2 regions of the Halomonas sp. HG01 genome follow, and region 1 is predicted to be linked to the other one. Evidence: predicted binding sites of a transcription regulator. Region 1 holds the regulator's gene; the other holds the start of a gene.
What was found. Region 1 encodes PhoB, which activates phosphate uptake and scavenging genes when phosphate is short. Its sites were predicted from a motif close to TGTCATANNNNTGTCANA; they were not measured.

Region 1 (3,408 bases):
TGACATCCCTCCGCCCGGCCTGCGTCGGGCGGAGTGGCGTCCGGGGACGGGATCAAGCGCGCCGCGAAGCTGGCGCGGCGTCGGTGAGGCGGGCGGTGGGGAAGATGCAGCGGAAGGTGGCGCCCTCGCCGAGCCGGGAGTCGATCTCCAGCTGGGCGTCGTGGCGCAGCAGCACGTGCTTGACGATGGCCAGCCCCAGGCCGGTGCCGCCGGTGGCGGTGCTGCGGCCCTTGTCGACCCGGTAGAAGCGCTCGGTCAGGCGCGGGATGTGCAGCGGATCGATGCCCTCGCCGTCGTCCTCCACCTCCAGGCAGGCGCCGTCGCCCCAGGGGCGCCAGCGCAGCACGATGCGGCTGCCCTCGCCGGCATAGCGCACGGCATTGAAGGCCAGGTTGGAAACGGTGCTGTGCAGCTCCTTCTCCGAGCCGAGCAGGCCGCGGGGCTCCTCGACCGCCACCTCCAGCTGGTGGTGGCCCTCGGACAGCGCCTCGGCGTCGCGCCGCACGGCCTCGAGCAGGCTGGTGGGGTCGATGCGGATGTCGTCGTGGCCGCCCTGGTCGTTCTCCAGCCGCGACAGCAGCAGCAGGTCGTTGACCAGGTTCTGCATGCGCTTGGTCTGGCTCTGCATCTGGCCGATGCCTCGGCCCAGGCGCTCGGGCAGCATCTCGGCCATGTCGCCGTAGGTCTCGAGGTAGCCCGCCAGCACGGTGAGCGGGGTGCGCAGCTCGTGGGACACGTTGGCCACGAAGTCGCGGCGCATCTGCTCCAGGCGGTGCAGGCGGGTGATGTCGCGGGCCATCACCAGGCGCTCGTCGTCGCCGTAGAGGGTGATCTGGAACTGCAGGATGAGGTTCTCGTCGATCGGCGAGCACAGCGTCAGCGGCTCGCGATAGTCCCGGGCGTGGAAGTAGTCGACGAAGCTTGGGTCGCGCATCAGGTTGGTGATGTGCTGGCCGCGGTCCAGGGCCGGCTTGAGGCCCAGCATGCGTTCGGCGGCGCTGTTCCACCACTCCATGTCGCCGTGGCGGTCGAGCATCACCACGCTGTCGCGCATCGCCTCCGAGGACTCCTGGATACGGCTCAGGGTGTCGCGCAGCCGGCGCTGGGTGAGGCGCTGGCCCTTCTGGTAGCGGTAGAGGCGATCGAACAGCTCGCCCCACAGGCCGGAGGCCGAGGGCGGCTCGTCATGGGGATGATGGGTCAGCCATTCCTGCAGGGCGTGCAGCTGGCGCAGCTGGTAGAAGAGATAGAGGGCGAGCCCCACGGCGATGCCGGTGCCGCTGAAGCCGAAGGGCCAGCCGACCAGGGCGCCGGCGCCCACCAGGGCACCCAGCCGCCACCATTCGCGTCGCCACAGCCGGCCCACGTCAGCCCTTGGCGGAGAAGCGGTAGCCGGTCCCGCGCACGGTCTGGATCAGCTGCTGGTGCGGCTCGCCCAGCGCCTTGCGCAGGCGGCGGATGTGCACGTCCACGGTGCGCTCCTCGACGTAGACGTTGCCGCCCCAGACCTGATCGAGCAGCTGGCCGCGGGTATAGGCGCGCTCCTGGTGGGTCATGAAGAACTGCAGCAGGCGGTACTCGGTGGGGCCGATCTCCAGCGACTGGCCGTCGATGCTGACCCGGTGGCTGACCGGGTCGAGCATCAGGCCCTCGACCTGCACCGGCTCCTCGACGCCGCGCGGCGTGGCGCGGCGCAGCACCGCCTTGAGGCGCGCCACCAGCTCGCGGGGCGAGAAGGGCTTGGTGATGTAGTCGTCGGCCCCGGATTCGAGGCCCTGGATCTTGTTGTCCTCTTCGCCCTTGGCGGTGAGCATGATGATCGGCAGTTCCGAGGTGCCTTCCTCGCGCTTCAGGCGGCGGGCGAGCTCGACGCCGCTGGTGCCGGGCATCATCCAGTCCAGCAGCACCAGGTCGGGCTGGTGATCGACGACCATGGCGTGGGCGCTCTGGGCATTGTCCGCCTCGAGGACGCGATAGTCGGCCATCTCCAGCGCCACGGCGATCATCTCGCGGATGGGCGCTTCATCATCGACGATCAGTACGGTCTTGGCGGTCATCCCGGGGCCTCATGGTCGAGATCAGTGACATATTGGTGACGATGACAGCATGTCCTTGTGACAATACCGTGACAGTCACCGCCTGTCGCCCCCGCTTAGCCCCGTCGTTCGACCCCGTCCGGCATCACCCGCCGGCGGCCGGCCACAGCGACAGCGCGATGCCGGCGAACGCCAGCAGCCCCGACCAATGGTTGTTGAGGAAGGCCTGGAAGCAGCGATCGCGATCGCGATGGCGGATCAGCCGCTGCTGGTGGACGAAGGTGGCGGCCATCGCGGCCAGGCCGACCCAGAAGAAGCCGCCCAGGCCGAGGCGTTCGCCGGCCCAGGCCAGCAGGGCCAGCGTGGCCAGCTGCAAAAGGCCGATGATCAGCCGGTCGGCACGGCCGAACAGCACCGCGGTGGACTTGATGCCGATGCGCAGGTCGTCGTCGCGGTCGACCATGGCGTACTCGGTGTCGTAGGCCACGGTCCACAGCACGTTGGCGGCGAACAGCAGCCAGGCCTCCAGCGGCACCTGGCCGAGCACCGCGCCGAAGGCCATGGGAATGGCCCACGAGAAGGCCGCCCCCAGCACCACCTGGGGCAGGTGGGTGTAGCGCTTCATGAAGGGGTAGACGAAGGCCAGGATCACGCCGCCCACCGACAGCATCACGGTGAAGGCGTTGGTGAAACACACCAGCACGAAGGCCGCCAGCACCAGGCCGGCGAACAGCGCCTTGGCCTCGCCTTCGCCGATGCGTCCGGTGGCCAGCGGACGCGACTTCGTCCGCTTCACGTGGCCGTCGAAGTGGCGGTCGGCGTAGTCGTTGACCACGCAGCCCGCGGCCCGCATCAGGTAGACCCCGGCGACGAAGATCAGCAGCAGCCGGCGCTCGGGAACGCCCTCGGCCGCCGTCCACAGCGCCCACAGCGTCGGCCACATCAGCAGCCAGGTGCCGATGGGGCGGTCGAGGCGGGTCAGTTGCAGGAAGTCGGGCAGCCGGTCCAGCCCCTTGGGGCGCATCAGGGAACGTTCCATGTGGGTCTCTCGGTTGAATCGGACGACACGGTTTTCGGGCGATGCCTGGGAGCCTATCGCGCCGGCAGGGCCAGGTCATCCGCCATGTCGTCGAGGAAGAACTCCTGGACCAGCACCGCGAAGCGGCCGTGGCGCAGCACCGAGCGTCGGCCCCAGGGGCCGGGAGCGTCGTGGAAGGGGGCCGGGTCGGCGCTGACCTCGATGGGGCCGCGCTCGAGGCCGGGCTGGCGGAACAGCCAGTGACCCAGCGAGCGCTCGCCGAGGCCCGCCAGCCGCTGGCCAAGGAGGCCGTGAAGCGGGGCCACCGAGCGCGCCATCACCCAGGGCCGGTCG
Region 2 (3,408 bases), 290 kb from region 1:
ATCGAGCTGCGCTCGCGGCTGCTGCGCGCGGTGATCGCGATACTCGTGATCTTCCTCGGCCTCTACGCCTTCGCCAACGACATCTACGCCTTCGTCGCCCAGCCGTTGATGGCGCTGCTGCCGGAAGGCTCGCGGATGATCGCCACCGAGGTGGCCTCGCCGTTCCTGGCGCCCTTCAAGCTGACCCTGGTGGTGGCGGTGTTCATCGCCGTGCCCTTCGTGCTGCACCAGGCCTGGGCCTTCATCGCCCCGGGGCTGTACGACAACGAGAAGGCCCTGGCGCTGCCGCTGCTGGCCTCCAGCGTGGCGCTGTTCTATGCCGGGGCCGCCTTCGCCTACTACGTGGTCTTCCCACTGCTGTTCCAGTTCTTCACCCAGACCGGGCCGGAGGACGTGGCGGTGATGACCGACATCAACCAGTACCTCAACTTCGTGCTCAAGCTGTTCTTCGCCTTCGGCGTGGCCTTCGAGATCCCGATCGCCACCTTCCTGCTGATCCTGAGCGGGGCGACCACGGTGGAGAGCCTGTCGAAGAAGCGCCCCTACGTGGTACTGGGCTGCTTCGTGATCGGCATGCTGATGACCCCGCCGGACGTGGTCTCCCAGAGCCTGCTGGCGGTGCCGATGTATCTGCTCTACGAGGTCGGCCTGCTGTTCGGCCGGCTGGTGCGTCGCAAGCGCGAGCGGGACGCCGCCGACGAGGAAGCCGCCGAGGAATAGGCACGCGCATCATCCATGACATGAAAAACCCCGAGGGCCCAGGCCCTCGGGGTTTTTCTTGTCGCTCGGCGCTTGTAGCTCGTGGCTCGGCGCTTACAGGTCCATCAGCTCGTCGATGCGATCCACCAGCTTGAAGATGCCGGTGGCCGCCTCGCCCAGGCGGGTGGCGATCATGTAGGCCGGCGTGGTCACCACGCGATGTTCGAAGTCGACCACGATGTCCTCCACGCCACAGCTGCGATGCAGGCCGCCCATGCTGCTGATGGCGCCCGCCACGCCCGGATCGTGGCCGATGGTGACGGCAATGCCCGGCCCCAGCAGCCGCGGCACCATCACCGGCGCGATGCACATCAGGCCGATCGGCTTGCGGTCCTCGTGGAACTCGCCCAGCACGTCCACCAGCCCCTCATGGATCACCATGTCGGCGCCCGCCTCGGCGAAGTTGGAGAGATTCTTGGCCGCACCGAAGCCGCCTGGCAGGATGACGGCGTCGAACTCGTCGGCCTCCAGCTCGGCCAGCGGAGAGATCTCGCCGCGCGCCAGGCGCGCCGATTCGACCAGCACGCTGCGCCGCTCCTCGACCGCCTCGCCACTGCGATGGTCGATCACGTCGCTCTGGTCGATGTCGGGGGCGAAGCAGCGATAGCCGATGCCCAGCTGGTCCAGACGCAACAGGGTCAGGGTGGTCTCGTAGATCTCCGAGCCATCCTGAACACCGCATCCCGACAGAATGACCGCCACCTGCTTGCTCATTATGCGTCTCCTTGTGCGCCCCCCGCCGGTCGTCGACGGGGCCGATGAACATGAAGTCACCACTTTAGAGAGTCGCCGGTAGCGCGACAAGACGCGTCTTTCGGCGCCGGGGCGCGCTGATATACTCGAGAGAGTCCTGCTACCGGACGACTGTCATCATTTTGTCATTTATTGGCACCAGACTTGCCACGGCGGCCGAGCCCGGCCCCGCCTGCCCCTGATCGTCTCCGGCAACAGACGATGCGCGACGCCTCCCGGCGCCACGGGCAGGACGGCATCATGAACGATAACGCCCGACGAGCGACGCGGCCGCCCGCGGGCCGACGACAGGGTACTTCCATGGACGATTCACGTAACCCCGACACCTCGGTCACCTCCGAGCCCGCCGCGACAGGCGAGCTCCAGAGCGAGATGCCCACACCGCGCATCAACCAGACCCGCACAGGGATCAAGCCCAAGGCGTTGCCGGACCCCGAGGCCGACCTCGCCGATCCCGGCCTCTACTTCAACCGCGAGCTCTCCCATCTGCAGTTCAACGTGCGGGTGCTGGAGCAGGCCCTGGACGAGGCGCATCCGCTGCTCAACCGGTTGATGTTCCTGCTGATCTTCTCCTCGAACATGGACGAGTTCTTCGAGATTCGCGTGGCCGGCCTGAAGAACCAGATCATGGTCGGCGACGCCTCCTCCGGCGCCGACGGTCGCTCGCCGCGCTCGATACTGAGCGAGATCTCGCAGATCGCCCACGAACAGGTCGATCGCCAGTACCGCATCCTCAACGACACCCTGCTACCCGCCCTCGAGGGCCAGGGCCTGCGCTTCCGCCGCCGCGGCGACTGGAACGAGGCCCAGCGCGCCTGGGTCAAGGACTACTTCGAAAGCGAGATCATGCCGGTGATCAGCCCCATCGGCCTCGATCCCTCGCACCCCTTCCCGCGCCTGGTCAACAAGAGCCTCAACTTCATCGTCGAGCTCGAGGGCAAGGACGCCTTCGGCCGCGAGGGCGGCCTGGCCATCCTGCCCGCCCCGCGCTCGCTGCCCCGGGTGATCGCCCTGCCCGACGAGCTCTGCGAGGAAGGCTTCACCGAATACGTCTTCCTGTCGTCGATGATTCACGCCCACGCCGAGGAAGTGTTCCCCGGCATGAAGGTGAACGGCTGCTACCAGTTCCGTCTGACCCGCAACGCCGACCTCTCGGTGGACCCCGAGGACGTCTCCGACCTGGCCTCGGCGCTGCGCGGCGAGCTGCTCTCGCGCCGCTACGGCAGCGGCGTGCGGCTCGAGGTCGCCAACAACTGTCCCGACGAGCTGACCGAGTTCCTGCTCAAGCTGTTCAAGCTCGAGGAGGCCGATCTCTACCGGGTCAACGGCCCGGTGAACCTGACCCGCATGATGTCGGTGCTGGGCGAGGTGGAGCGCCCGGAACTGTGCTATCGCGCCTTCACGCCCGGCCTGCCCAAGGCGCTGCGCAAGCGCGACAGCGTGCTGCAGGCCATGGCCGAGCAGGACATCCTGCTGCACCATCCCTTCCACTCCTTCTCCCCGGTGGAGGAAATGCTGCGCGAGGCCGCCCGAGACCCCGAGGTGCTGGCCATCAAGCAGACCCTTTACCGCACCGGCGCCGACTCCCCCATCGTCAACGCCCTGGTGGAGGCCGCCGGCAACGGCAAGGAAGTCACGGTGGTGATCGAGCTGCGGGCGCGTTTCGACGAGGCCGACAACCTGGCCCTGGCCTCGCGCCTGCAGGAGGCCGGCGCCATCGTCATCTACGGCGTGATGGCCTACAAGACCCACGCCAAGATGATGCACATCGTGCGGCGCGAGAAGGGCCAGCTGCGCCACTATGCCCACCTGGGCACCGGCAACTACCACTCCAAGACCGCCAAGCTCTACACCGACTACAGCCTGCTGACCGCCAACCCGGTGCTGTGCGCGGAC

Region 2: a site for PhoB is predicted at 1,625-1,642, ahead of elbB (isoprenoid biosynthesis glyoxalase ElbB). Genes of this name have one in related genera too.

Annotation. Positions count from the first base shown of each region.
Region 1 covers NZ_CP022134.1:3,430,970-3,434,377, reverse strand. The annotation lists gene phoR (phosphate regulon sensor histidine kinase PhoR) at 53-1,366, opposite strand; gene phoB (phosphate regulon transcriptional regulator PhoB) at 1,368-2,057, opposite strand; gene ubiA (4-hydroxybenzoate octaprenyltransferase) at 2,182-3,075, opposite strand; gene UN84_RS16280 (chorismate--pyruvate lyase family protein) at 3,129-3,408, opposite strand, start outside.
Region 2 covers NZ_CP022134.1:3,136,610-3,140,017, forward strand. The annotation lists gene tatC (twin-arginine translocase subunit TatC) at 1-720, shown strand, start outside; gene elbB (isoprenoid biosynthesis glyoxalase ElbB) at 814-1,473, opposite strand; gene ppk1 (polyphosphate kinase 1) at 1,885-3,408, shown strand, end outside.